Regions from separate parts of the Brevibacillus sp. AG162 genome, predicted to be linked through region 2. Evidence: riboswitches for the same ligand, from Rfam matches in the RefSeq annotation. Region 2 holds a riboswitch; each other region holds the start of a gene.

Region 1 (10,067 bases), on a different contig from region 2:
ACAACCAATGGCAAATTCATCGGAAAATCTTTCCCTCTGCAAAAGGAACGTTTACATTTCATTCTGAATGCAGAAGCGCATTTGCGCAAAAACGGCGTACTCATCCCCGACATTCAACGTACCAAAAATCAAAAGCGCTACATAACTCATAAAGATAATCTTTACGTTCTCCACCAAAGATTATCCTGGTCAAATATTGCGTATAATTCTCCTATTCGAATGGAACGGGTCGGCATGGTTTTAGGTAAATTTCATGCGAGGTCGCTCGGTTTTTCCTCCAAGCATGGCAACCTTTACAATGGCGCAGAAAAATGGTCCCTGGAGTACAAGACAGATTTAGCTGCCCTTGAGAAGTGGGAGCTTAAACACGCCGGGAAGAATAATCAAAAATACGCTACTATCGCGGAATACCTTCCTTTTTTTAAACAAGCAGGGCTGACAGCCAAGAAACACTTGATATCCTCTCCATACTTCTCGAAATGGAAAAGGGAACCACTGACCAACCACTTTCTCTGTCACGGAGATTTTAACAATGGGAATTTGCTCGTCAGTAATCAAAGAATTGCGATCATTGACTGGGAGGACGTTCGTTACGATTTTCCGTCCAAAGACATTGCACGTGTTCTATCGCTTGCTATGCGAAAAAGTAACCAGTGGAACGAGGAATTGTTTTCTCATATATTGCGTGGCTATCTCCAAGAAAATCCCCTATCGATTGAGCAACTGCATTTGCTCTTTGTCGATCTCGCTTTCCCGCATATCATTGAGCGTTTTTTACGCAAGAAGCTGTATGCCCAGATGAACCTTGCTGAGATTCAACAGTTTTGCAATAGGGAAGCCCTCAAAACCGCCTTTATGTTAGACGAAGTGAAGGCCCATGTATATTAGACACAAGGCTATAGCCTGTCTATTCACATAGGCCTTCCCTATTTAACTGGTGTATACGGTTAAGTCTGGGCTATCTTCACCAATGAGCTTTGCTGGCGCGTATATTGAATGAGCTCCGCCGCCATCTCGTAATAATTGAAAGGTGTAATCAGATAGATGCCATTGAAGTAACGAACGGCCGTGTCGACCAATTCCTTCGCGATTGCGATTCCTTCCTGTCTGGCGGCCTCTCCCTGTACCTTTTTCATCCGTTCCAGAGCTTCGGTCGACAGCTTGATTCCCGGCACTTCATTATGAAGGAACTCCGCATTGCGCGAGCTGGTAAGCGGCATGATCCCGATAAAGACAGGAATGCCGATATGCTTCGTCGCCTCGTACACATTCCGAATGGACTCGGCGTCGTACACAGGCTGCGTCATAATGTAGTCCGCGCCTGCCTCGACCTTCTTTTCCAAGCGGGAAACGGCAGCATCCATATTTCGGACATTCGGATTAAAGGCTGCGCCCACGATAAACTGGGCTTTTTGCTTTAACGGACGTCCAGAGAACGAAACACCTTCGTTCAATTGCTTCACCATGCGAATCAAATCAAACGAGGTCACATCAAATACCGAGCTGGCACCTGGCAAGTCACCAAAGCGCGATGGATCACCAGTAATCACCAATATTTGGTCAATCCCCAAAGCGTGCAGCCCCATTAAGTGCGATTGCTGCCCAATCAGATTGCGGTCCCGGCAGGCAATGTGCAAGAGCGGATCGATTCCATGCCTGCTCTTCATGAGTGCCCCGAGAGCCATGTTGCTCATCCGCACTGTCGCCAGCGAGTTATCCGCCAACGTAATGGCGTCCGCTCCTGCTTTGTGCAACTCGCAGCATCCGTGGAGAAACTGGTCTGCATCCAGATCACGCGGCGGATCAAACTCAACAATGATCGTCGTTGCTGTTTTTACGCGCTCGACAATGCTTGGTTTCTCCCTCTCCCTCGTGTTCTGCACAGAAATCGAAGGACGCTCTCCAGCTACGATGGTCGGGTTCACACGCACTTGTGGCTCAAGTGACTCAAGTGCATCCGCAATCGCCTTCACATGGGCAGGCGTGGTTCCGCAGCATCCGCCAATCAACCGTACCCCCTGCTCACGCAAGCGAAGCGCACTCTGTCCAAAATATTCAGGTGATGATTTAAAGGCGTATTCCCCGTCAGTCATCCCCAGACGCCCCGCATTCGGGAAAACGGATAAAAGTGCATCTTCTGGAATTACGGTATTTTCAAACGAACGTAGCAATTCTGCGGGACCAAGGCGACAGTTTAGTCCAATCACGTCAGCGCCTGCTGCTTTCAGCTCGGAAAAAGCGTCTGTCAAAGCGTAGCCATCACGTGTGCGCCCTACTTCCAAAGTGGCTAACTGCGCGATTACAGGCACATCTGTGAGCGGGCGGATTACCTCGATCGCCAGAAGCAGCTCCTCCAAGTCCAGGAACGTCTCCAGAATCACTCCGTCTACCCCCGCATGCAACAGAGCAATTGCCTGTTCCTCATACTGGTCACGGTATTCATCCAAAACCTTTTTCTTCACCCGTCCAGCCAAAATCGATCCGATGCTCCCAGCCACATAAGCATCATCCTGTGCGGCTTCCCGTGCAATGGCGACTGCTAGCCGGTTAATCCGCGCTACCTTATGCTCCAGACCGTAACGACTCAACGCATCTCGGTTGGCAGAATACGTATTGGTCTCCAGGAAACGTGCACCGGCCTGATAGTAAGAGGTATGAACTTCATGCACCAAACGAGGGTTGGATAAACACAGCTCCTCAAAGCTGACGCCAACTGGGACGCCCAGCCCGTGCAGCTGGGTCGCCATCGCACCATCTCCGACAAGCAGGTGGTCTTTCAAATAGGCTCGTAAATCTTTCTTTCTCGTCGTCAACTCAATCCCTTCTCTCCTATTTTCATTTATACGTGGTCGGTTTTTAGACTTCAAAAATAGATGGACCTGCGTTGAAGTAACGTGCTTCAGGATGAGCAAATACCATCGCCGATACGGAAGCTTCTGGCTCCATCATGAAGCCCTCTGTCAACTGAACGCCGATATCCTCTGGACGCAACAGACGGAACAACTGCGCCTGATCCTCCAGATTCGGGCAAGCAGGGTAGCCGAAGGAGACACGAATGCCCTGATATCTAGCACCGAAGCGCTCGAGCATCGTCATCTCAACCGGATCCGGTATGCCCCACACGTCTCGCATGACGTGGTGAATTCGCTCTGCAAATGCCTCTGCCAGCTCCAATGCCAAGGCTTGGAGGACATGAGAGCGCAAGTAGTCACCACGCTCTTTGAGCTCTGTAGATTTTTCGCGTATCCCTCCCCCAGCCGTTACGGTCAGGAATCCGACATAATCCATTTCCTTGCTCTCCACTGGTCGCAAGAAGTCGGACAGGCAAAGATGAGGTTCTTCCAGCTGACGCGGGAACGAAAAGCGCTCCAGCAGCTTGCTGTGGTCTTTTGGATCATAGACCAAAATATCGTTGCCATCTGACTGAGCCGGGAAGAACTGATACACACCGTGTGTCGTAATGGTTCCTTTTTGCTTCGCTTCATTTAATAGCTCTTCCACAATGCCGTACAGTTCCAGTACCTTCTCGTCGCCTGCCTCGATCAATTTATCTACATTTCCGCGAACACCGAGGTGTTTCCCAAGGAGCATCCGCAAGTTCAAATACGGTTGCAGATGGCTGAGCGGGTATTGTCGCAGTACATGTCGTTCACAATCGGGCGGCAGATGGATCGGAACCGTTCTGCTGATGGCTGAGCGCGCTGGCAAAGGTGCTTTTTTCTCCTCGACAACAGGCTGAGCCGTTGCGACTGCTTCCAGCAGATGCTGCTGTTCCTCTACCAAGCGATCACGTTCTTCCGGATTTTGCAGACGATTCACGAGCTCCAGACCATCCATGGCGTCTTTTGCGTATAAAACAATTCCGCGGTATTCCGGTGCGATCCGGTTCGATGTGAACTTGCGCGTCAACGCCGCACCGCCAACCATCATTGGAATATCAATGCCTGCATCACGCAGGTCTTGTGCTGTAATGACCATTTGCTGCGCGGATTTTACCAAGAGTCCAGACAAACCGATGGCATCCGGCTTTTCTTCTCTGCATGCGGCAATCAGTTGCTCTGGCGGTACCTTGATCCCCAGGTTCACGACATTGTAGCCGTTGTTTGACAAAATAATTTCCACGAGGTTTTTTCCGATGTCGTGCACATCGCCTTTGACGGTCGCCAGCAAGATTTTCCCCTTGGCAGCGGCATCGCTTTTTTCCATGAATGGCTCTAAAAACGATACGGATGCCTTCATAACTTCCGCGCTCTGCAATACTTCTGCCACGATCAGCTGGTTGCCGTTGAACAAGCGACCGACCTCTTCCATCCCTGTCATCAGCGGACCGTTGATGATCTCGAGCGGTGTGTATTTATCCAGAGCCAGCTTCAGGTCTTCCACCAGACCATCCTTGGAGCCTTCGACTACATAACGAGCCAAGCGTTCTTCGAGCGTTAACGAGGAGACTTCCACGCGGACTTCCTTTTTCTTTTGGCGATAAAATTCGGTGAAGGCCGCCAATGTCTCATCATTTGTCTCGAATAGTAGGGCTTCTGCCAGCTTTCTCTCGTTTTCTGGAATCGAAGCGTAGCGCTCCAGCTTTTCCGTGTTGACGATGGCGTAATCAAGCCCTGCGAGAGTGGTGTGGTACAAGAAGACCGCATTCAGCACTTCCCGACCCGCAGGAGGCAAGCCGAAGGAAACGTTACTGACACCCAGGATCGTCTTGCAAGCAGGCATCGCCTGTTTGATCAAACGAATGCCTTCTACCGTTTCCTTTGCAGAGCCAATGTATTGTTCATCCCCTGTCCCTACTGGAAAGACGAGTGGATCGAAAATAATATCCTGTGGCTTAATTCCATACTGGTTGACGAGAATGTCGTATGAGCGCTGCGCGACCTCCAGCTTCTTTTCGCGAGTGACAGCCATACCCGCTTCCTCGATCGTTCCGACGACAACAGCGGCACCGAATTTGTGAATAAGCGGCGCCACTTCCTCAAAACGCTCCAACCCGTCTTCCAGGTTGATCGAGTTGAGAATGGCCTTCCCTTGCGAATAGCGAAGTCCCAGCTCCATGACCTTGGCATCTGTCGAGTCGATCATGAGGGGCGCTTTTACTTTTTTCACGATGAACTGTAGGAATTTTTCCATATCTTCGTATTCATCACGGTCGGGGTCAGCCAAGCATATATCGATGACATGTGCGCCGCGCTTCACTTGGGCCCGGGCAATATCAGATGCTTCTTCATAGTGACCAGCTGCAATCAGATCACGGAATTTTTTGGAACCGATGACATTGGTCCTCTCCCCTACCAGCAGGGGACGATTATCATCTTCGACGTAAACGACCTCAATCCCGGAGACCGCGCTCAGCGGTTCTACATCTGCACTGCGCGGCTTGCAGTCTTTCAAGGCTTCTGCCATCGCTTGAATATGGGCTGGTGTTGTTCCACAGCAACCGCCAGCGACGTTTATCCAGCCCTGTTCAGCGAACGCCCGCATTTTCGAAGCGAGTCCCTGTGGCGTTTCATGGTAATGGCCGTTCTCGTCTGGCAAGCCTGCGTTCGGATAACAGCTGACCGCACATTGGGCTATTCCAGACAGTGTCCGCAGATGATCACGCATGAACTCTGGTCCTGTCGCACAATTCAGACCAATAGAGACTGGCTTTATATGCTCCAAGGAGATGTAAAACGCCTCGATGTTTTGGCCCGCCAGCGTTGTGCCCATCGGCTCAATCGTACCTGACAGCATCATGGGGAGCTCCTGCCCAAGCTCTTCAAAAGCTTTGCGAATCCCGATTCCGCCAGCCTTGACGTTCAACGTATCTTGCGAGGTTTCCAAAAGAAGAACATCGGAGCCACCGATAATCAGACCTTTTGCCTGACGATAATACGCCTCGACCAGTTCTTCGAAAGTGACACCGCCTGTCAACGAAAGGGTTTTGGTCGTCGGTCCCATTGCACCTGCTACATAACGCGGCCACTCCTCCGTGGAATAGGCATCCACCGCTTCTCTGGCCAAGCGAGCTGCCGCTATATTGATCTCAAGGTCTTTCTCTGGCACATCGTACTCGGCCAAAACGATGGAAGCAGCACCAAACGTATTTGTCTCGACGATGTCTGCGCCCGCCTCTAAATATTTCTCGTGAATCGAACGGATCACATCTGGTCTTGTCAGGTTCAGAAGTTCATTACAGCCATCATAGGCTTCACCGCCGAAATCATCGGCAGTCAGGTTCGCCTGTTGAAGCATGGTGCCCATTGCACCGTCCAGAATCAGAATTTTCCGGGAAAGCTGTTCGCGAAAAGTTGGTTTCATTGACGTGCCCCTTTTCTCCCTTGCATCGGCTTATTCTCCGTAATTGGGTAAACAAAAAAATCCTCTTCTTTGAAAGAAGAGGATTTGTCAGCAGATACGTTAACGCCTGAGACATCCTCTTATCTTTCAAAGCACGTAGCTTTGCTGGAATTGGCACCGGATTTTTACCGGTTGCCGAGGCTTCATCAGGCCAGTCCCTCTGCCTCTCTGGATAAGAGTCGTACACTTGTCATTTAGTTGTTTTACGAAATGTCTTGAATGTTTGCAAGTATCTTAACACCCCCTTTGTCTCCCCGTCAATTGTGAATTGTCTATTTTTTGCTGAACCTCTTCTCTTTCGCGCCCATTTTTGTCTAAGCTGGGCATCCGCCCAGTCCAATATCGGCATTCGTGTATAGACTGGAGTATAACGGAAAGGAGGGGAAACAAAGATGAGTACATCTTACTGCGGAAACGGATTCTTCGGTGACTGCTTCGCAATCGTGCTCGTGCTGTTTATCCTGTTGGTAATTATTGGGTGTTCGTGTGACGACTGTTAGATAAGTGTGTAAAAAAGGCTATCCCAAAAGCCATGAGGAATGGCTGCGGGATAGCCTTTTTTTCTTGTTATTTGGTGATGATCTTGCCTGTCACGGCATCCAGAGTAATATATTTAAGCGCCAGCTTTTCGTCACTCCACGGCACATACGCCAGCTTTGGTTGAGATAATTTTCGCCCATCCACATCTTTCATCAAATAGACCAGCTTCAAAGGCATGACGCGTAAATACACTTCAACAGCCTTGTCTTTCGAAACGATCTGGTCGGATGCTGGAAGCTCCACCACCTTGTGTGTCTCTCTGTAGTTGTGAAACATTGTCACTTTGCCAGAAGACGGATCGACTGTTACCGAATAAGCCGCTTTTTGCGCTCGATCCTGTACAGGAATGCCATCCTTGCTGATGAAATATCTGAATTCCCATTCGCCCGATGACACAGGATTCGCTTCGCCTGGCTGTATAACTTGTGCCAACTGCACTTCTTTTACGCCTGGATCGACGTATTTATGCAGAAAGGCGAGTGCAGCCTCTTCCGCTTGCTCGCGTTTGACTGTCACTGCTGTATTAGAACGCGGTGTTCCCAGCCCGACGACACTGCCTGTTTCTGCAAGGACTTCTACGCCGATATACTTGTCATTTTTATCATTCCAGACGTATTCCTTGCGTCCGTCACTGTTACTCTCACTCTCTCTATAGGTCGAGTCATCCACTTGTATGCCGAATTCCGCTTGCAGCAGTGCTTTTGCCTCATCCTTGGAGCGAACCTTGACGTATTCCTTTGGAGATTCGATCGGATGTGCTTCCTTCGTATTCAACTGATCATAAGCAAGCCCGTTATCTCCCGTTCCATACACAATCTTGCCATTGGTCGCGTCGATATGCCACTCCGTACCATCTTCACGTCCTCTTTGCATGAAGGAAACAGCGGGTGTGTACTCCAGAATAGGTTGCCATTTCTCCCCTTGTTTTGATTCTGACCGTATTCTCGGGTTCTGCACGTATCGAAGCTTCATATGCTCACTCAGCTCTTTGATGGCTTCCTCTTCTGACACAGCAGTCGATACATCCGGGTACTGCGACGGCTCGAATGTTTCGGGCTCCATCCTGAAATATTGGACGTGGCCAGAGTCAGTTGTTATTATGCTAATTTCATCAGACAACACTGGCAGTTCGTTATGATAGCGCAGATACACCCCTGGATCGTTGGCGTCCAATAACCGATAGTTATCACTATCCGCACCGAGCAGTTTGTTCAGGAACTGTCGCTCTTGCTGCAAGGCTTTTTCTCCTTCTGCTTCTTTCCGGCTCGCTGCTTCCTTTTCATCCCTATTCAAAAGCCTATACGATTCCAGTGCTTGACCATTTCCATAGATCACAAGAGAAACCTGATGCCCCTCCTTGTTCGTTTTCCCCAAGATGAATGACATGCCATCGTGGTTCTTTTCTTTATCCAAAAGAAGAAGGGATGGGCTCAAATCGGGCATGGCATCTGTCAGCTTGGTGAAAAAGGCTTGTTCGCTCTTGTTCAATCGCCCGAAAAACGCGATTTGCTCACGTTCGTCAATTCCAACCGACAATACGTCGAACGGAACGGGCTGGCCGTTTTCCATACGTTGATAATTCACGCTCATCCATGGGCCTTTTACCCTATACTCGTCGGTATAGATCTGAGTCTCGACGTACTGATAGGACTTGCTTCCCTCCCCAAGGAAAGCTTGTAAAAATGCGTTTGCTGCATTCTCCGCAGTCTTGGCTGATGGCAATTTCCCTTCCTTCTGTTCTCCCCGATCACCATTGATTGTAAAGCTCTCAATTTGTCCTGTCTGTATATCATAAGCAACATTGGCACGAGCATTATCGCCTTCCAGTAACATGAGGTCACTGATTCCATGGCTTGTACGATCCACTCTTATTCTCATGTTGCTCAAAGCTGGAATCGCCTTTTTCAATGGTAAAATAGCCTCTTCCGGCGAAACCTTTACGCTGCTCTGATTGGCCTCTGTATTCTTTTTATCCGTTGCAGTTGTTGCCACCGCATTCGTTCCATTTTTCCCACTCGGCATCTGTGGAAACCAACCTTGTTGATGCAAGCCCACAGCTGTTACCGCCAAGCACGCAGCCAGCGATCCAGCCATAAATAATCTGTTTCGATTCTTGTGTTTATTCTGTGCAATCGCACCTCTGATCCGGAATTCCATCTCCTTTGTAAACCTCACTTCCTCCACCGATTCCTCACTTGCACTTCGTACCGCTTCACGCATTTGCTTATCTACGTCCATTCCAATCCCTCCTTTTCACACAATGCCTTAAAATGTTTTCGGGCCCGGGACAATTGGGTTCGTACGGCATCTTCTGAAATATCCAACACTTGCGCAATCTCTTTTATCGACAAATCTTCATAGTAATGAAGTACCATGACTTTTCGGTACAGCGGCGAGAGCTTCATCACCTGCTCCGCTACTTGTACCTTGCTCATTCGTCCGATGACTGCCGATTCAACGTTTGACTTGTCTACTTTTTCCGGTGGTGCTTCCTCTTTGGAGAGGTATGTAGAAAAAATTTGGCGAAAGGACCACGAACGCAAATATTTGCGGGACTCGTTGATCGCGATTCGATAAAGCCACGTTTTCACACTGCTCTGATGGCGGAATTGATCTAGCCCCCGATATGCCTTTAGAAACACTTCCTGGGTAATGTCTTCTGCGATTCCCCGATCCTTGACGATCAGGTATGCGAGCTGCACGATGTTATCCCCATAGTCGTTCATTAGCCTTGTCAGCTTTTCTTCGTTGGTCAGTTTCAGCGTCCAGTCGGCTTCACTGCTTTTGGCACTTGCATTCACGCACTGTTCACCCCCTTGTTGTTCCTGATGTGATATGTATTTGATCCAGCTGGCTTGTTTTTGTGACAGGATTATCCAAAAGTTTTTTCTTTCTGCCCCTCTGCTGCACCCGGTTGCCCCACTTTCATTGTCAGCGCACACTGCTTTTGCTATCATGAGGCTTATTGTAGAGCGAAAGGAACGAGATGACATGGATGCCTTGCAAGCACGTGAAAAAGACAAATTTCTGTCCTGTTTGGAGACCATAAAAGAACTATCCAAATCCGATTTTGAAACCTATTCCATCGTTAAGAATACCGAAACCGGGGAACATTATCTCCACTATTTTTTGTCCCACATTAACTTGTCCGAGGGAGGCAGAAGAGACGATTACGATCACTTCCT
Region 2 (10,067 bases):
AAGGTATGCATAATAGAGGAGGTTCACATGAAGCGTCTTGACATACGCAACATTGCAATTATTGCCCACGTTGACCACGGAAAAACCACACTGGTTGACAAACTTTTGATCCAATCGGGCACATTCCGCTCGAACCAACAGGTAGAAGAGAGAATGATGGACTCCAACGACCTGGAGCGCGAGCGTGGAATTACGATCCTGGCGAAAACCACTTCTGTCAAATACAAAGATTTCACGATTAACATCTTGGATACACCAGGCCATGCTGACTTCGGTGGCGAGGTTGAGCGTATCATGAGCATGGTGGATGGCGTTCTGTTGATCGTAGACGCATTCGAAGGCTGTATGCCACAAACGCGCTTTGTATTGAAAAAAGCGCTGGAAGCAAAAGTTACCCCTATCGTTGTCGTGAACAAAGTAGACCGCGACAATGCACGTCCTCAAGAAGTTATCAACGAAGTGTACGACCTGTTCATTGATCTGGATGCGACGGAAGACCAGCTGGAATTCCCAATCGTATATGCTTCCGGTCTGCAAGGGATTGCAGGACTTGAGCCAGATAAGCTGGAAGGCGACCTTCGCCCACTGTTTGACACCATCGTAGAGCATATGCCTGCTCCTGACGCAGACGAATCTGCTCCGCTCCAAATGCAAGTAACCATGCTGGATTACAACGACTTTTTGGGTCGTATCGGGATTGGCCGCATCTATCGCGGAACCATGAACCTGAATGAAATGGTATCCGTCACTACACGCGAAGGCGAAGTGAAAAAAGCACGGATTCAAAAGCTGTTCGGTTTCTCCGGTCTGCAACGTGTTGAGCAAAAAACAGCAAGAGCAGGAGATATCGTAGCCATTTCTGGTATTGACGATATCAACGTAGGGGAAACCGTTTGCCACGTTGATCATCCAGAGGCATTGCCACTCTTGAAAATTGACGAGCCTACCCTGCAAATGACGTTCCTCGTGAATAACAGCCCGTTTGCTGGTCGCGAAGGTAAGCACGTGACTTCCCGCAAGCTGCGTGATCGTCTGATGGCTGAGCTGGAGACAGATGTATCTTTGCGTGTAGATGAAACAGATTCACCAGATGCGTATGTGGTTTCTGGACGCGGTGAATTGCACTTGTCCATCTTGGTAGAGAACATGCGTCGTGAAGGCTTTGAGCTGGGTGTGTCCAAGCCTGAGGTTATCATTCGTATGATCGATGGTCAAAAAATGGAACCGGCTGAGCTGTTGATCATTGATGTGCCTGAGGAATACACAGGGGCGGTTATGGAGACATTGGGTCAACGTAAAGCCGAGATGGTTAACATGATCAACAACGGCTTCGGACAAGTTCGTCTGGAATTCATTATTCCATCCCGCGGTTTGATTGGATATCGTACAGAGTTCTTGACGATCACACGCGGTTACGGAATTCTCAACCACTCCTTCGACAGCTACCGTCCACTTGTACCAGGAGCGGTAGGAGGACGTCACGCAGGGGTACTCATTTCCCACGAGACAGGAACAGCTACCACGTACGGCTTGATGTCCGTAGAAGATCGCGGAACGATGTTCATTCAGCCAGGTACAGAAGTATACGAGGGAATGATCGTAGGTGAGCATAACCGCGACAACGATCTGACCGTTAACGTATGTAAAGAAAAGCATGCGACCAACGTACGTTCTGCGACCAAGGATGAGACTGTCAAAATGAAGGCTCCTCGCATGTTGTCTTTGGAAGAGGCGCTGGAATATCTGAACGACGATGAGCTGTGCGAAGTAACACCACAATCCGTTCGTTTGCGCAAAAAATATCTGAACAAATCAGATCGTGAGCGCTATGAGAAGCAAAAACGCTGGGAAGCACAACCGCAAGCGTAAGATGGAAAGAAAAGAACGCCACTTTATCCTGCTTGGGATGAAGTGGCGTTTTTGTTTGGGCTGTCCTTACAACAGACTTTCAATATCAGAGATGAGCTCTTCAGGTTGAGTACGAGCACTGATACGTTTTACGACATGACCGTCTTTATCCACGAGAAATTTGGCGAAGTTCCATTCGATATCTGGATTTTCTTCGCTCGGGGCATGTTCCTTTAAGTGCTGATACAACGGATGAGTACCAGGACCATTGACATCGATCTTCGCAAACAGCGGGAACGTCACGCCGTAATTACGATCGCAGAACGTTGCGATTTCATCTTCTGTTCCTGGCTCTTGCCCAGCGAACTGGTTGCAAGGGAAGCCAAGAACAACGAGACCCTTATCCTGATAACGCTCATACAGCTCCTGCAGGCCTTTGTATTGAGGGGTAAGGCCGCATTGGCTGGCGACGTTCACGATTAGCAGGACATGCCCTTTGAAGGAGGCCAATGTCTTCTCTTCACCGGAAATCGTTTTGACGGCAATATCATACAAACTCATTTTATTCCCACCTTTTTCTACTGACATATCCTCATCATAGCATGTACGGCGAAATTCATGCCAGCAACATGGAAGGGCCTGCCGTTTTTTGACACAGAATCCACCACCTGATAAAGTAAGAAAGATAGCGTTTTCCTAAGAAAAAAGGAGTGACTATTCGTTTCATTCCGCCTATGAGGGTGGCATGTGAAGCGGTAGGAGTTTCACCGCTTGAAGACAGGAGAGATAAGTGATGGACTGGATACAAATCGCATCAACCTATGTGCCAACGAATCCAGATCAGCTCACAGCATATGACAGCTTTCGCATATGGGCTGACAAATATCGGGCTTGGATTTTGTTTGTGGAACTAATTATCGTCTATTATCTTGGCTTTGCTACCCGTATCCGTATGCCTATTTTGAAAAACTTGCTCTTGTACATTCTTTTGTTTGCTGGAGCTCTCATTTTCGCTATTTTGGATGTGCAGCTTCCTGTGAAAAGTGCAATGCTGGTGGCGATTGCGATTCTCGTGATTGTAAAGGTACGGATCAAGCCGGATCAAACTGGGCGAAAGTGAGGAGAACCGCGTGAAGCGTGAAGATGCACTTTTTAACTGGCTCCAAATTCAAGTGGTTGCCGATGCGCGACCAGAAGACCGCTCTGCTTTGGATACAGCTGCTTTTTTCTTGCAATTGCTGCAAGAGGATCATCAAATCAGCGATATCGGCTATCGACAGGAAGGCAGCTGGTACGTGCTATTTGGGAACGCTGATTCACAGCCCATGGAAGTGCGATACCCTGCTGAATCAGTCGAATCTTTATTGGTTGCGATTGAAAGTGAACCCAAGTACAACTGCAACTAGCGGGACAAAGACTCCCCTCCACTTGCCGAAATGATTCGGAAGTTGGGGGAGTTTTTTGTATTAAGCGCTTTTTATAGGTAATAAGATGCGGTTTCTTGGATGATGCAACTTTTGAAAATGATTTCCCGTCAATATTCATGCCCCAAGCATGCAGGGGGATTTTGGCAGACTAGAAGGGGGAACTACTATTGAAAAAGTACATGACCAAACCCGTATTAGCGGTGGTGACAGCTGCAGGTATTCTTGGCTGTTTGACGCCAATTTTTGCCGATGCAAGCTCGATTGCTAGTCCAAGCGCCACAAAAGTAGTCATGAATGACGCGGGGAAGCAAGTCACACGCTACAATCTGAAAGAACTTGCCCAAAATGATCCAACCACGTTGAACATGCTCTTGAAGAATCAAGCGGATCACTTGTACATCATTGTGGAAGAAATCAACTTGAATACGAAGCTCCAAACCTTTATGGAAGAAAACAAAGCGGAGTGGGAGCGTATCTACAACGAGTACTACAGCGATATTTGGCTGGAAGTGCGCCTGACAGACAATGATGAAGAAATTGTGAGCGTAAATGCCAAGACTGAAAATAACAAAGTATACATAAAGGGGATTGTGACTTCAGATGTCACCAAGGTGGTTGTGAAAAAGCCGAATTCTGACATCATTGAAGTCGTTCCGACCAACGAGCACTCTTTTACGGTCAGCTTTGAAGCTCCTGATGCATCCTATGAACCGTATGTAACGGTGAGTGCCTATGAAGGCAGCAAGCTGGTAGATAGCGAAAAAGTAAAAATCGTTCCAAAAGCAGAAGAAGATAAGGAAATGATCATTCATACCATGTCTGTATTGGATGCGAAGAAAAAGGAATTAAAAGTAAAAGGAATTGTCAAGCAGGGGGCAGACAAAGTAACTGTCACCTATAATGGCGTGAAAAAAGACGCAAACGTGAAGAAGCTGTGGGATGGCGTAGGCAGCTTTACGGTTTCAGTAAAGGATGTACAAGCAGCAAAAGATCAAAAAGCCTTGATCGAGGTTTACGAGGATGGCAAGAAGGTTGATTCCGAATCCGTTCAGGTAGAGATCGTTAACGCTCCTGACAAGGATCAAGGGACTGTATATGCCATCAAGGCGACTGCTGTAAACAATCCTGCCGCCAAGTCCATTCAGGTGAAGGGGACAGTAAGCGGCTGGAATAAAAAGGACGATACTGAATTGTTTGTGATCGCTCCTGATGGGAAGAAAAAAGAAATTGAACCGAATGACAAAGGTGAGTTTTCTTTGACGTTGTCTTATAAGAATCGTTCCTTTAGCGCCCAATCGATTCAATTCGCATTGTATGAAGACGATAAGCTGGTTAAAAAAGCTGACGTTGCATTAAGCACAAAAGTCATTGTCGAGCCTGTGAAGCCAACAGACGACGATGAAGACGATGATGATGACAAAAAGAAAAAAGAAAAAGGGAAGCAGAAAGATAAGCATCCCAACGGCAACGCGTATGGCTATTGGAAAAAGCACGGTAAGGAATGGAATGACGACAGAGATGATGACAATGACGACCACGATGATGACGACGATGACGATCGTGACGACGACAGAGACTAGTCTCTGTCGTTAAGGCCGCTGCTTGTAAGTCTCGACGTACTCCACCAATTGTCTGATGTAATCCCCCAGAATGGGGATCGAAAGAAATTGCGTTAAGAGGGAGCCGAGGAAAGCCAAAACGATAGCAGTACCAATCGTCAATCCCAGACCCCGGGCAAGACCTGCGAGGAAATTGATCCAGAGCAGCTTGCGCGGGGCTGTGTAATTTTGGATCACATCTGCTAGTCGGATATCTTCCAGGAACATCGCAATTTTATGCATCCGCTCATTTACCTTCCGAACTTCCTGAAGCTCTTCAAGAACTTGATCAATTTGCTGCATAAGGCGATCTGTAGGCGACAAGCTGTCCATCCCCTTCCATCATTCGGTATCGTTACCTACCAGTCTAGGGAAAAAGACAACCAGAATCAAGGTGAAGAGGAAACGTTTGCCTATCAGCTATACGAAGGGTACAATGAACGTACAAAACGTTTGTTAGGAGGCTTTGAAATGGCTGAAACTGTTTCCCAATCTCTTTCCGAAGATTTATTCAAGCTCTTGCAAAAGGAGCGTTTTGTTACCTTGGGCACAGTAGACCATGAGTCAGGGGCACCATCGCTCAGCTCCTTGTCCTGGACGTATGCTGTCAGCGCCGATACGATTCGTTTTGCTGTGGATAATCGCTCGCGTATTTTGGCTAATATTGCGAAGGAACCACAAGTTGTTCTGCATTTGATCGGTGCTGGCTCATCTTTTGCCATTAATGGTCGTGCTGTCGTCAAAACAGACCGACTGGAAGGTGTTCCGCTCAAGCTGGCCATGGCGGAAATCAAAATTGAGGCCGTTCGTGATATTATGTTTTACGGTTCCCGTATTTCCGTAGAACCACAGTATGAAAAGACGTATGACAAAAACGCGGCAGCGAAGCTGGACAATCAAGTTATGACCGCCTTGAAAGAGGCAAACTAACAGGTGGAAATAAATTGTTGACAAGAATCCTGCCGATCCTTTAGTATTAGGGTCAATCGAATTGAATAGCAATCTTCTTATCCAGAGCGGCGGAGGGACTGGCCCGATGATGCCCGGCAACCAATCACCTGTATTGAACAGGGAGATAATGGTGCTAATTCCTGCAGAGTTATCAAACTCTGAAAGATGAGAAGGATTTGCTTACGGTGACGTAAACAAAGCCTTCTTTCAGAGGAAAGAGGGCTTTTTTGATGCCCTCGTACACTATTGGAGGGAGAGAAACAGACATGAAATTGGAAACGAAATTGATTCAGGCGGGAGTAGGCAGAGACGAAAAAACAGGGGCGGTGAGCTTTCCTGTTTACTATGCAACGGCTTATCGCCATCCTGCCTTGGGCCAGAGCACTGGATATGATTATACGCGTACAGCTAATCCTACTCGCACCATTTTGGAGGAGACCATCGCTGAAGCGGAATCAGGAGATACAGGATTCGCTTGCGCCTCAGGAATGGCTGCTGTTCATACCGTCATGGGCTTGTTTTCCCAAGGGGATCATCTGATCGTGTCACTCGATCTGTACGGGGGAACCTATCGATTGTTCGAGCAAGTGCTCTCTCGTTACGGTCTGACGTTTTCGTACGTGGATTTGCGTGACATTGGTGCACTCAAAAATGCGATTCGTCCAGATACAAAAGCCATCTTCGTCGAGACACCAACCAATCCGCTCATGCAGATTACCGATATTCGAGCAGTAGCGCTTTTGGCGAAACAGCACGGGCTTCTTACGATTGTAGACAACACATTCTTAACCCCGTATTGTCAACGCCCACTTGAGCTTGGTGCAGATATTGTCTTACATAGTGCAACCAAGTATTTGGCAGGACATAACGATGTGCTGGCTGGCCTCATCGTAACAAAAGGGGAAGAGTTATCGGAAAAAATACGGTTTTTGCACAATTCAATCGGTGCTGTACTCGGACCGCAAGATTGCTGGCTTCTCGTTCGCGGGATGAAAACACTGGCATTGCGGATGGAGCGTCATCAATCCAATGCCTTGATTGTAGCGGAAAAGCTGCGTGAGCATCCGGCAGTGGCGGAGGTATTTTATCCAGGTCTGCCAGAGCATCCGGGGCATGAGATCCAGGTGAATCAAGCGACTGGGCATAGTGGAATGGTATCGTTCCGCGTGCGCGCTGCTGAGCAGGTGGGATTGTTCCTGCAAAATCTGCAAATCGTGTCCTTTGCGGAAAGTCTGGGTGGTGTAGAGTCATTGTGTACGTATCCGGCGACGCAGACTCACGCCGATATCCCGCAAGAAGTCAGAGAGCATGTCGGTGTTTGTGATCGATTGTTGCGACTGTCGGTTGGCATCGAGCATCCAGATGATGTCGTAGCCGATTTGTTTCAGGCCTTGAATGCTAGTTTGGTCGTAGGGGGGAGTGTACGATGAATTTTGCAACCAAGATCCTCCACGGTTCGACTTGCATTGACCCGTTCACAGGTGCGTCGTCGGTTCCAATTTATCAAGCTTCGACGTTTCATCAGGCTGATATCGATCAGCCAGCTACATTCGATTATGCCAGATCAGGTAATCCGACGAGGCAGGCTTTGGAGGAAGCCATTGCGTCTCTGGAGGGAGGCGCACGCGGTTTCGCGTTCTCATCTGGCATGGCTGCCATTTCCAGCGTGTTCATGCTGTTTTCAGCCGGAGACCATGTTATCGTGGCGGAAGATGTATACGGTGGCACGTTTCGGTTTTTGACCAAGGTATTGTCGAGAATGGGCATCTCCGTTACATTCGTGGATGCGACAGATACAGAAGCTGTTCGTGCGGCCATTACACCGGCGACGAAAGGGGTTTACCTGGAGACCCCCTCCAATCCCACCTTAAAGGTGACCGATATTGCAGCGGTTTCACGTATCGGGAAGGAGCACGGCTTGCTCGTCATTGTCGACAATACATTCCTTACCCCGTATTACCAGCGTCCATTGGAACTTGGCGCAGATGTGGTCATTCATAGTGCAACGAAGTTTATCGGAGGGCATAGCGACGTCGTGGCAGGTCTGGCCGTGACTAGAGAGGCTGGGTTAGGAGAGCAGCTCTACTTTATCCAGAATGGCATGGGAGCGATTTTGGGTGTGCAGGACTGCTGGCTCGTGATGCGTGGGCTCAAAACATTGAAAGCCCGGCTGGATGTCAGCACGAAGACAGCCGCGAGCTTGGCTGACTGGTTGTCTACGCATCCACAAGTAAGCCGAGTTTACTATACGGGACTGGCGGATCACCCCGGTCACTTGATTCAGACACAACAAGCGACTGGTCATGGGGCTGTTCTTTCCTTTGATGTAGGGAGCCGCGAGCGAGCAAAAGCGCTGTTTGATCGTGTGAAATTGCCGATTGTAGCGGTTAGCCTCGGAGCAGTAGAAACAATTCTCTCCTACCCGGCTACGATGTCACATGCAGCGATGCCTGCTGAGGAAAGAGCTGCAAGGGGAATCACAGATGGTTTGATCAGGTTGTCAGCTGGTTTAGAGGATTTCGATGACTTGGTGGCAGATTTGAAGCAAGCATTGGATTATTTGCCTTCTGAAGCATCTGTCCATAAAGAAAAAGAGGTATTCACCCGGGCATAAATCCGGGGGATACCTCTTTTCTTTTAAGGTGTTCCTGTACGATTTGCGTTGATCTTGTTCTGTCCTTGCGGTTCTTTATGCATGCGTTTTTCTTTTACTTGAGCAGGTGTTTCTTCGGGAGGCTGCACACTGCGCGGCAGCTGCGGCATGATCCGACCTACGATATCCGCGAGTTCTTCGGTAATTCCTGAAACAGGATGACCGCGACGAATATCTTCTCCCATTTCCCGTAATCGCTGTACGATGGCAGGGTCAGCGGTTACGACGGCATTCGCTCCTTGAGGATCTTCCTTCAGTGCTTCCGCAACTGTGTACTTAATGACACCCACCTCTGGGCGATCCAGATTCGGGTCTACTGTAATACCGACAACAGCATATTTACCCAAGACCAGAGCAGTCGCGTTCTGTACCCTTTTTACACGTGTTGCCAATTGAACGAGACGATCGGCAGTGGCTTGAGAAGATTGATTATAAGTAGGCTCAGGAGCTGTTTGCTGAACACGTTGAGTATGAGTGGCATGCTTGGGCTGTTGTCCAGCCTGATTCGCTGGTGGATTATTGCCCGACATGCATGCTGTAAGCAACAAGCTAAAACCGAGGCAGCAGATCATGATCCGTTTCACAGGCATTCTCCCTTTCCCAGTATTGCCTTCCTTCTTAAGGAGGGCAGGGTTACAAGTATTTTGTTCTGGGCTGCCCATTTTCATTCTGCCAATGGGTCGTCTATCTCTGTCTGCCTGAACATAGACTGTAGTACATCACGTCGCCGCACTTGAGCATCCCTCTAAAAATTGCATAGGGTATATAAGAAGGGTAATAGGAGGCGAGATTTTGAAGAAAATCTACGTACTGGACACCAACGTACTCCTGCAAGATCCAAGGGCGATGTTTTCTTTCGCTGACAACGAAATTGTCATACCAGCTGTCGTATTAGAAGAAATCGATTCCAAAAAGCGGTATATGGATGAAATTGGCCGCAATGCTCGGTACGTATCTCGGCTCTTTGACAGTTTTCGTGAGCTGGGGCAATTGCACACTGGAATTACCCTGGAAACAGGTGGGTTGTTTCGGGTGGAACTAAATCATTCCTCTTTCCACCGCCTTCAGAAACAATTCACAGAAATGAGTAATGACAACCGCATTTTGGCGGTCGCACTAAACTTACAGGAGGAGGAAAACGGAAAACCACAGCCAAGACCAGTCATTTTGGTAAGCAAGGATGCACTCATGAGAGTCAAGGCTGATGCTTTGAATATTTCCGCAGAGGATTTTCTTTCGGATCGAGTTGTGGGGGAGTTCTCCAGTATTTACCCGGGTTATCAGAAGATGATGGTAGCGTCCGACATCATCAAGACTTACTATGCGACAAGAAAGCTGCAGCTGGCCTCCTGTTTTCCACGCTATCGCTTTTACCCTCATCAATTTTTAGTGCTGAAGGACGAATGCAACCCATCGATTTCAGCGATTGGAAAAGTCGATCCGGACGGAAAAATGTTAGAAATGCTTGTGTCAGATGATGATCCGATTTGGGGCATCCGGGCCCGTAACGTGCAGCAACGGATGGCAACCGAATTGCTGCTGCGAGATGATATCCCTTTAGTAACCATGACCGGTAAGGCCGGTACAGGA
Region 3 (10,067 bases), on a different contig from region 2:
CTGCTTTCTTCGATAAGCCGCTTGGGCTAGTTGGGCTCGTTGGAATTCCTCCAACCTCTGTTCTACCTCGGTTTCTTGCGTGATTTCGTGCTTCAAGCCTTTTAGACAAGATTCGCATATGTTGCCTGCCCGAATCAAAAAACCGCAGCGTTCACATGGATAGCCAAGGTTGGGATTGCCAGCAACCGAAATGCGCCCTTCTTTGATAAACTTCGTGATTTGCTTTACGCTTACGCCAGTAGCTTCGCTCACTTGATGAATATTCGATCCGCGATTTTCACGCTTTCGTAAAAACTGGGCGCATGTCTCATATTCTTGTTCCACTTCTTTATAACATTTGGGGCAAATGTCACGGACTGCTTGTACAAATACAGCATCACACCGCGAGCAGTTTGCCAACTTGCCCATAGACATATCGGACAACCCCTTTTCCGTTCAGAAAGTTCATACGGTTCCATATCCGTTGTATGCCTACATCATAGCTTAATTTTTCCAAACTGGCTATCGGTATATTGTCAAGGAATATATTTCACAGCTTGGCCCCAAATGTTCTCTGATTGTCCTCGCGCACGAACGCAGCGTGGCACCAGTTGTATAGATGTCATCGATGAGCAAGACTGTAGAGGCAGACGGTATACTCTGCTCACCCCACGCAAAAGCTTCACGCATGCTTTCTTGTCGGGACACACGCCCCCTCTGTTTGCTTAGCTTCGGGGTGTCCTTCGTTCGACGCAGCAAAGATCTCACGGGAATCTTGATCGCTGCTCCTAAATGGCGAGCCAACAAGTCAACCTGATTGAAGCCGCGTTCCCGCAATCGTTGTGGATGTAGGGGGACCGTCGTGATACAGGTAAACCCCATAGACCTGTAATAACGCTGAACCGTAACGGCGAGAAGCGTACCGTAGTATGAAGCTAACCTTTCATCACCGCGATATTTGAACAATCCGAGCAAATCCTTCTCTCCCTTTTCATAGCGAAGCAAACTCCGATTTGCCACCAAAATCTGACCATCTTCTCCATGAACACAATCCCTGCATAACCCTTCGCTGCCGATACTAGCCTGCCACTTCCTATCACGCCCGCACCGCTGGCAAATATCATGCCCAATCAACGGCAAAGCATCAAGGCAGACTCCACACACCACAATCCCTTTTAACATCCGGTAGATGACCGGATAGCTCATCTGATCCGATAGCTGTCGCCCTTTTTCTCGAGCGACCGTTTCCTTTTGAAGAGCAATGATACGTCCACCACAACGGACACACATCCCACTGGTCATGAAAGGCCTCTTTGTTCCGCGAGCCTTTGAGCCAAGTTGTTCATCTGTGAAATCTGTCTGACAGCCCGCTTTGGAGAAGTAGCGCGTTCTGTTTGCAAAAACAGAACGCTACCCGTCGTATCATCGAGTGACCGCCCTACTCGCCCTGCTATTTGCACCAAAGATGCCTCGTCAAAAACGGGTGCCTCCGTACCTATCACTACTACGTCACTCTTCGGTATAGTCACACCCCGCTCCAGAATCGTAGTCGTCACCATGACGGTATAACGTTTTTCTCGAAACGCGAGTACCTTTTCCTCCCGCATAGGGTCTGCCGCATGGACACCGGCCATCTCCCCTGCCTGAGCAGGAAGCCACTTTTGAAGATACGATAGCACTCTGTCAATTTCATCAACGCGCGGGACAAAAACAAAAACTTGTCGGTCTTCATTCAGAGAAGTACTTACCGCTTCTATTAACGGTGCCACGATTTGTTTTTTCTGAACGCGCTTATGTAAGCCTTGTACCGTGAGAATCTTGGGGACTGGAAGCGAAGCACCATGATAGCGCCCGGGCAACAGAACATGCGTATCAGAGAAGAGCGGTATCGCGCCAGACGAGCCTAGGGTTGAGCGCCCTTTCCTAACGAGCCGCTTTTGTAAATATCCCGGAGGTGTCGCGCTTAAATAGAGGAGCTTCCCATTCGTTTTCACCGCTCTGGATAGAGCTCGATACAAAATAGGATCATTATGGTAAGGGAACGCGTCGGCCTCGTCGAGAACCACCAGCAAAAAACGCCGATGGTAGCGCATGACCTGATGCGTGGTCGCAATCGTGATGTCACTCTCTTCCCACTTCTCCGCGCTCGAACCGTGGACGGCGATCACTTTAGCCCCTGGAAAGACTCGCTGAATCCGCGGAGCCAGCTCCAACACGACGTCTTTTCGAGGTGTCGCAATCAAAACGCGACCGCCAGCAGCAAGTGCCTCAGTAACAGAAGGGAATAACAACTCTGTTTTGCCCGCTCCACAAACTGCCCAGATCAAAAACTCTGACAATCCTGGTCTCGGATTGGCTACAAAGCAACGCGCTCGCTCAGCTGCCCGCGATTGATCTGCTGAATACTTCCCCGCCCACTCCAATCTCGCCACGTTCTGCAAATGGTCTGCGCTACGGATAAGGGATACCCCCATATCCATAAAAAAATACGGCGTACAACACTTGCTCCTGCCCATCCCTAAACAGGCTGTGCAATAAGCGCAACCTTGCTCACACGTATGACAATAAGTAAGCTCCACCTTCGCTCCTGCGCTTCCGCAGCGTTCACAGACCAACTCCAGCCGATTGCGCCGCCATCCTTTTGTGACCACAAAACGAATGCCAGGTCGCCACTCCGCTTTGTTCGCAAGCACGAATGAATGCAAAATGGCTGACAAATCATGCACGTCTACCCCTCGCTTTTTCAGCAAGGACTCTACTTCATCCCAAAGAAGCGCACGCCCGTCCAAAATCTCGCTCAAAACAGCTTCTTGAGGTTTCTCGCGGGATGAGCTCCTTCGCAGAAGTTCGCGACCACCTAAAAAGCTCAACCGAGAACCCGGCAACTTCCCCGATTCTTTGCTACCTCGATATGAAACTTCTACAGTCTCCTCGACTGACTCCCAAGAAAACCACCCCTGCCCTCGACGATCCTGTACGTTCACTGCTTCCCGCCCATATAAGCTACTCGCTTCGCACACGCTACTTGCTGCCAACGCTCTCAACTCTTTTACATATCCCTCAGTCAGCACCCGTCCTTTACCAACTTGATCCATCAAATACCCGTTCACTTTCGCACGCAAGGAAAAAGCCAGAGCAAGCGAAGACGTCTTCCCGATGACATGCAGGACACACCCTTCTCTCTCCTGCCAAAAAGAACGATCTACAGAAAAGCTCGGCGTAACATAAGTCTGCACCTGTGGTATTGATCCGCCGGAAGCTTTGATATACAGCAAATACTCACGCATGCGATCACTCCTCCGCCCTCTTGCCCTTAGTGTGCAAAAAGACAGACAGGTCCGGCAAATAAATTTCGGAACCAAAATCAGGCCGTAGAAAAATAAAAAAGCCGCCGATCTATTGTCGACAGCTCGTAATATTTACGCTCAACAAACCTTTATGCTCCCTCTTTTTTCTCCCGCAGATCAATGACGATGGTTCCAGCCGCAATCTCCTCCTGTACATCTCCCAAACAATAGCCGTACGGATAACGATTCAAGACAGCTGCCATCTGTTTCGTATCATCGTCAGATCCATCATCTATCAAGGTAATTCGGATAGGTCTGCCACTCCAATATGAACGAAACAGCAGACTCCTCACTACACGTTCCAGCACCTGTTCCGAATTGCGTACCAACAACCGATAATGCTCATGCGGGAGCTCGCTCGCGCTATCCGTCCGATTGGTCCAGCGCTCCGCGATCATTACCAACAAAGAGGAGCAGCCAAATGCTGCCAAAAGCCATACAATCAGCTCTTCCATCACGGTCATACCTCCTCCTATACCAAGGTATGCCGCACGGCTTGAACAGAGTGCAAATAGGAAGCGCTTCCTACAATTTCACCCAGCCGTTTTTAATGGAGATGACAACAGCTTGTGTCCGGTCTTGAACATTGAGCTTTTGCAAAATGCTGCTAACGTGATTTTTAACCGTCTTTTCACTAATAAACAAGAATTCCCCAATGGCACGATTGCTTTTCCCTTCTGCCATCAGCTGCAATACTTCCCGCTCGCGACGGGTAAGCGATTCGATCACTTTTGGATCGATGGCTTGCGATTCATCTACGGAGAAGCTACGCTCTGCCGTCCCTTCCTGCTCGCTCAGACGACGGAATTCTTCAATCAGCTTGCCCGTCACCTTCGGATGTATGTATGCACCACCACTCGCCACTACACGCACAGCGTCAACGAGGTCTGTCGTTCCCATTTCCTTCAGCAAGTAGCCAGAAGCTCCAGAGCGGAGTGTACGATACACATATCCCTCATCATCATGAATCGAGAGCATAATCACACGAGTAGAAGGACTTACAGAAATCACATTTTCTGCAGCAGAAACACCATTTATGTTCGGCATGTTAATATCCATCAACAAGACATCCGGCTTGTGCTCTTCCGCCAATACTGTGGCTTCTCCTCCGTCCGCACCTTCCCCGACGACCTTGAAATCTTCTTCCATTTCCAATATTCGCTTTACGCCTTCGCGAAATAATTGATGGTCATCCACAATCACAATGCGGAGTTCTTGCTGTCTTTTATCCATGGTTCATCCCCCAGTACTTATTTACGTATCATGTCACAATTTTATCGGTATTTGGAATATAACCTTGGTTCCCTCTCCCGGAGCGGATTGCAGCTCGACACTGCCCTCTAAGAGCTGTACACGCTCACGCATTCCCAAGAGTCCAAAAGAGTTGCCATTCGCCATGCGTTTTTCCAGATCGAATCCGACCCCATCGTCTTTGACGACAAGGCTTAACGAATCTTGTACAAATTCCAGCTTCACTTGGACTGTCGAAGCGCCTGCGTGCTTCTCCACATTGTTCAGACATTCCTGAACCAAACGGAAGATCGCAGCCTTTACCGAACTGCGCAAAGGAGGCTCCACACCAAATACTACCAGATCGATGGAAGACTGAATACGCTCTTCGCACGTTTGAATATATTTTTGCAAGGTAGGTACTAGCCCTAAGTCATCTAATGCCATTGGACGCAAATCAAAAATAATACGTCGAACATCCGCCAAGCTCAAGCGTACCATTTCCTTCAGCTCGTGCAGTTCCATTTGCGCTTCCAAAATGCGCTCGTTCTTCAACATGCGTTCTACAATTTCCGAACGCAACACGACATTCGCCATCGATTGAGCTGGACCGTCGTGAATCTCTCGTGCGACACGCTTGCGCTCTTCTTCCTGAGCCTGGATTACCTTTAGGCCCATCAACTGATGCTGCTTAGCCGATTCCAGCGCCTCGCCTATCTTGCTTAAGTCACCTGTCAAGTAACCAAGCACGACGCCCATTTGAGAAACCAGCTTTTCTGCACGGACGATGGTTTCTTCCAAGGTACGCAGCTGACGCTCCAAATCATTTCTTCTGCGCTTCAAATTGTTTTCCCGCTCGCGGTAAATGGACAGTTCTACCTGAATACGGCTCGCCTCTTCATACGCAACCCGGATGTCTTCCTCCGTGTACATATGAAAATTACGACTGACCAAGACGAGCTTGTTGCGCGATTTGCGATACGCAAGTTCAAGCGCATCGACTTTTTGAATCACTTTGGAAATTTCTTGTCGAAGTTCATGCAAATCAAACTTCAATGAGTTGCCATGCTGTCTGGCGTTTTCAGCTATATCAAATATTTGGGTTTTACTCGTTTCTACGGTTTCAATCGTTCGCTTGATCACCCCGTCCAGCACGCTGATGTCAATCGCTTTGTTCATGATTGCTCTCCTTCAAACTCATTTTTAGCCTTCGTGAACAACTGTTGGAGGTGCTCTTCTTCTACATCTCGCAGTCCCATGTCATTGCGTGGAATGGCAAACGGATCTGTTTCCTGCTTTACGAATCCACGATTGGATGTAAATACATAGCGGTAGCCAGCTTGACGAGCTGTCTCCAGTACGATTGGACTTGTGTAGCCAAACGGCAAAGAGATGACTTCAATCTCTTGCTTCATCCATTCGCTTAAACCGACGCGAGATATACTGAAATCCACATAGAGGCGGTCCCTGTACTCTTTCTCGTCCTCTAAACGCTGCAAGTCCTTTAGATAGACCGGAGCTGTTTCTGGGCCAAGATCGCCCCACTCATTTCGTTCTTCCTCTTCATGCAGACTGTACGTATGGGACCCGATTGTAACCAGTCCCGAATGAGTCATTTCGTTAACCTGTTGACGCGTAAGTGGTGGCGTCATATGCTCCCGTTTTCGGTCAGCTACATCTCTTAAGCGCCCCGCAATCGCGAAGTTCACTGAAGGGTAGCCGTATGTACGTAAGATCGGAAATGCTTCTGTGTAATAACTCTCATACCCATCGTCAAACGTAATCAAAACAGCATTCTCAGTCGGTAAGGTACCCGTCTCCATAAATCGCAGGAACTCCTCCAACGAAATCGGATTCAGGTCGTTATCATGTAAAAATTTCATGTGTCGGGCAAATTGATCAGGAGCTATGACATACCGCTGATTCGATTGATCCGTGACATGATGGTACGTCAAAACCACAACCTGATTGTTATACCACTTTTTCGTTTGAACGGCTGCTTCTTCAATTGGTGTGACGTTTGGCTCAGCATTTTTTGTCTCACTTATGCTTATAGACGTATCCACTTGGGGAAAAGGTTGCACTTCTTGTTTATTCTTTTTTTCCAGAAAAGATTCGCCTAACAACCCAATAGCCACTGCAAAAAACAAAAAAGTTAGAAACACGATCAGGAAGAGCCTTCTGTTCGGCAAAAAAACCCCTCCTCTACTTCCTCACTAGGAGATTCGACACAGTCATACAAATTCCTGTGCAACATTTGACCCAATAATTGGATGACTTAGCTCCTAACATGAAAAAGAGCCCAGTAGCAACACCAGGCTCTTTTTATGTCGTTGAATATTACAGTTGAGCAGCCTCTTGCTTCAGAACTTCTGCTTTGTCTGTTTGCTCCCAAGGAACATTCAGGTCATTGCGTCCGAAGTGGCCATATGCAGCTGTTTGTTTGTAGATAGGACGACGCAGGTCAAGCTGCTTGATGATACCAGCAGGACGCAGGTCGAAGTGTTTGCGAACCAATTTCACCAGATCTTCTTCGGAAATAGTGCCTGTACCGAATGTATCTACTGCGATGGAAACTGGTTGTGCTACACCAATTGCGTAAGCAACTTGCACTTCGCATTTGTCTGCGAGGCCAGCAGCCACGATGTTTTTCGCTACATAACGAGCTGCGTAAGCACCGGAACGGTCAACTTTTGTCGGATCTTTACCGGAGAACGCACCGCCGCCATGACGAGCATAACCGCCGTAAGTATCTACGATGATTTTGCGGCCAGTCAAGCCAGCATCCCCTTGTGGTCCGCCAATTACGAAACGGCCAGTTGGGTTGATGAAGTATTTGGTTTCAGCGTCCAACAGTTCAGCTGGAACAACTGGTTTGATTACGTGTTCAACCAGATCTTGCTTGATTTGCTCCAAAGTTGTTTCAGGAGCATGTTGGGTAGAAATAACGATGGTATCGATACGAACTGGTTTGTCGCCATCGTACTCAACAGTTACTTGTGTTTTTCCGTCAGGACGGAGGTAACCAAGTGTTCCGTTTTTACGTACTTCAGTCAAACGACGAGCCAATTGGTGGGACATGCTGATCGGAAGTGGCATCAGCTCAGGTGTTTCATTGCAAGCAAAACCAAACATCAAACCTTGGTCACCAGCACCAATTGCTTCGATCTCAGCGTCAGTCATTTTGCCTTCGCGTGCTTCCAATGCTTGGTCTACACCAAGTGCAATGTCAGCGGACTGCTCGCCAATTGCAGTAATAACACCGCAAGTGTCAGCGTCAAAACCGAATTTTGCACGGTCATAACCGATTTCACGAATGGTTTCACGAACGAGCTTTTGGATATCCACATAAGTGTTTGTAGTGATTTCACCTGCTACGAGAACCAAACCAGTAGTTACGGAAGTTTCGCAAGCTACGCGAGCGTTTGGATCTTTGGACAGGATCGCATCCAAGATGGAGTCGGAAATTTGGTCACAAATTTTATCCGGATGTCCTTCAGTTACAGATTCGGATGTAAACAGACGACGACCTTTTTGCAAAGCCATGAGAAAATACCTCCTTTGACCTCATACAAATAGTGTGGTAGCCGAGTCAGGATTTTATCTACGAAAACGCAAATAAAAAACCTTTTCCATTTTTAGGAGGAAAAGGTTTGAGCGTTTTTTGCTTCCTTCATCCTCTTATCGGCCAGAACAGATGTCCGTTCTGCTGGTTAGCACCGCTCGAGATCGGTTGCCGGGCTTCATAGGGCCAGTCCCTCCGCCTGCTCTGGATAAGAGTATCCATTACGGATAATAGAATAATTGTTTTTTTCAGAGATGTCAATAGGAAAAATTTTACTTATAATTGATAAGCTTTGGAAAGTACCACAACTACCTCGGCGCGAGTTGCCCTTCCATTCGGTTTAAAGGAAGATCCGTACCCACTGAGCCAATTTTTAGATGTCAAAGCCTCAATGGCAGGAGAAGCCCAATGACTCGTTGGCACATCCTGATAATTCGAGGTACCACGGTTATACATCAAAACATCACGTGCCCGCGCGATCATTACCGCCATCTCTGCACGCGATATCGGCTGATCCGGCTTCATTTCATTCTTCGGGTACCCTTTCAATATTCCTAACTGATAGGCTACACCTAGATTGTGATACGCCCAGTGCCGCTTTGGCATATCCCGGAAGGCCGTTTTTCCTGTGTAGGTAGTCGCTACCTTGGAACCGGTCGCACGCATCGATTTAAGCAGCATCGTCGCAAACTCTGCACGGGTCACTGCCTGATTCGGCTTGAACGACGCATCATTAAATCCATTTACTATACCGCGAGAGCTTAGTCTGACGATCTCTGAGCGCGCCCAGTGGTCCGAAATATCGCGATACCCAGCTACCAATTTCTGCTGCGTCACCGTGAGTCGGTACGAATCATATTTGAACGCAGTACCGCTATTGAGGCGTACATAGTATTTTCCCGGCTGCAAGCGCACCCCGATAATGTCCTTCCCACTATTGGAAAGCTCGGCTACCTCATTCGTCGAAGCAAGTGCATAGTTCATGTTTCGATCACTGTAGAGTGCGAAACGAAAGCCACTCTCCACAGGAATATACGGCGCTCGGAATGTCACGTATGATTCGCTATTGACAGTAAATTGGAACCAGTCGGAATCAGTTGCTGTCGGAATTGTTCCTGACATCACTGTCCCACCGCTTAACGGAGACGCTTTTTGATAGGTATCATTCGGCTCATTGAAATCTTTTTTAACTGGCGTGTATCCCAAATCCAGCTGGTATTCGCCATTGACTGCATTCCGCGAATACTCGCTCACACGGATGTAATATTTACCCGGGGAAACCTCTTTACTAACCCGCTCTGTCGGATTGTCCTTTGTCCCATTATCGTATAGAGGATCCCAGACTACTGATTTCTGGCCGGGCGCTTGTTTACCAAGACCCAGCAACAAATCCACTCGCTTGTTGTCAGGGCTAACAGAAACATCTAAATGCCCGTACTCACGAACGTAGTAGGAGAACCAATCCTGATCGCCTTCATCATGAAAATTGCCTGTCACACTGATTTGGTTCCCTACAAGCGGTCTGGCCGTTTCTTGTGTATCGTTCGGTTCATTTCGGTCAGGATTGATCAAAAATTTACTCGTCAACACGTATGTAAAAGCGTTGTTGACGCCTCCACTGCGCATTAAGCGGATGTTCATTCTTCCTGCCTTGACCGGAACCGTTATCGTATCGCCATTCCCGAAGTACTGTGTAATCGGTTGACGATTCTCAGGGTAAAAGGTAGCAGCCATCGCCGAAGAAATACCCGATGTCACTGTAGCCGTAAAGCTGACCTTTCCATCGTAAGGGATGTCCATCTTTAGCCAATCTACGGTATCTTTTGGACCCAAATTGCCACGTATTTGTGACTCAATCGGAAACGCCTTCGCTTTGGAAGAAGAATCATTCGGCTCTAAAAAGTCGTAAGAAAGTGCCGTTTTTACTGCTTTGTTGACATCTAACA

What was found. A riboswitch is a leader RNA that binds a small molecule or an ion and turns the genes downstream of it on or off. The one in region 2 is predicted to bind S-adenosylmethionine.
Region 1: linked by a shared signal. The riboswitch ahead of metH (methionine synthase) and the one ahead of FB479_RS01245 (aminotransferase class I/II-fold pyridoxal phosphate-dependent enzyme) in region 2 are both predicted to bind S-adenosylmethionine.
Region 3: linked by a shared signal. The riboswitch ahead of metK (methionine adenosyltransferase) and the one ahead of FB479_RS01245 (aminotransferase class I/II-fold pyridoxal phosphate-dependent enzyme) in region 2 are both predicted to bind S-adenosylmethionine.

The regions. Positions count from the first base shown of each region.
Region 1 is NZ_VFNO01000003.1:118,687-128,753, reverse strand. Features, by position in the region: gene FB479_RS10425 (phosphotransferase) at 1-888, shown strand, start outside; gene FB479_RS10420 (bifunctional homocysteine S-methyltransferase/methylenetetrahydrofolate reductase) at 948-2,813, opposite strand; gene metH (methionine synthase) at 2,857-6,303, opposite strand; SAM riboswitch class I at 6,420-6,521, opposite strand; gene FB479_RS10410 (YjcZ family sporulation protein) at 6,735-6,842, shown strand; gene FB479_RS10405 (YcdB/YcdC domain-containing protein) at 6,910-9,120, opposite strand; gene FB479_RS10400 (sigma-70 family RNA polymerase sigma factor) at 9,111-9,683, opposite strand; gene FB479_RS10395 (hypothetical protein) at 9,874-10,067, shown strand, end outside.
Region 2 is NZ_VFNO01000001.1:269,223-279,289, forward strand. Features, by position in the region: gene typA (translational GTPase TypA) at 28-1,869, shown strand; gene FB479_RS01215 (glutathione peroxidase) at 1,936-2,409, opposite strand; gene FB479_RS01220 (YlaH-like family protein) at 2,642-2,968, shown strand; gene FB479_RS01225 (hypothetical protein) at 2,979-3,254, shown strand; gene FB479_RS01230 (hypothetical protein) at 3,443-4,855, shown strand; gene FB479_RS01235 (DUF5665 domain-containing protein) at 4,865-5,206, opposite strand; gene FB479_RS01240 (pyridoxamine 5'-phosphate oxidase family protein) at 5,345-5,803, shown strand; SAM riboswitch class I at 5,878-5,996, shown strand; gene FB479_RS01245 (aminotransferase class I/II-fold pyridoxal phosphate-dependent enzyme) at 6,091-7,254, shown strand; gene FB479_RS01250 (trans-sulfuration enzyme family protein) at 7,251-8,438, shown strand; gene FB479_RS01255 (YhcN/YlaJ family sporulation lipoprotein) at 8,462-9,067, opposite strand; gene FB479_RS01260 (PhoH family protein) at 9,270-10,067, shown strand, end outside.
Region 3 is NZ_VFNO01000004.1:440,312-450,378, reverse strand. Features, by position in the region: gene FB479_RS15880 (TIGR03826 family flagellar region protein) at 1-414, opposite strand, end outside; gene FB479_RS15875 (ComF family protein) at 502-1,281, opposite strand; gene FB479_RS15870 (ATP-dependent helicase ComFA) at 1,278-3,266, opposite strand; gene FB479_RS15865 (glycosyltransferase) at 3,416-3,781, opposite strand; gene FB479_RS15860 (response regulator) at 3,852-4,559, opposite strand; gene FB479_RS15855 (sensor histidine kinase) at 4,593-5,735, opposite strand; gene FB479_RS15850 (polysaccharide deacetylase family protein) at 5,732-6,748, opposite strand; gene metK (methionine adenosyltransferase) at 6,897-8,102, opposite strand; SAM riboswitch class I at 8,235-8,336, opposite strand; gene FB479_RS15840 (S8 family peptidase) at 8,398-10,067, opposite strand, start outside.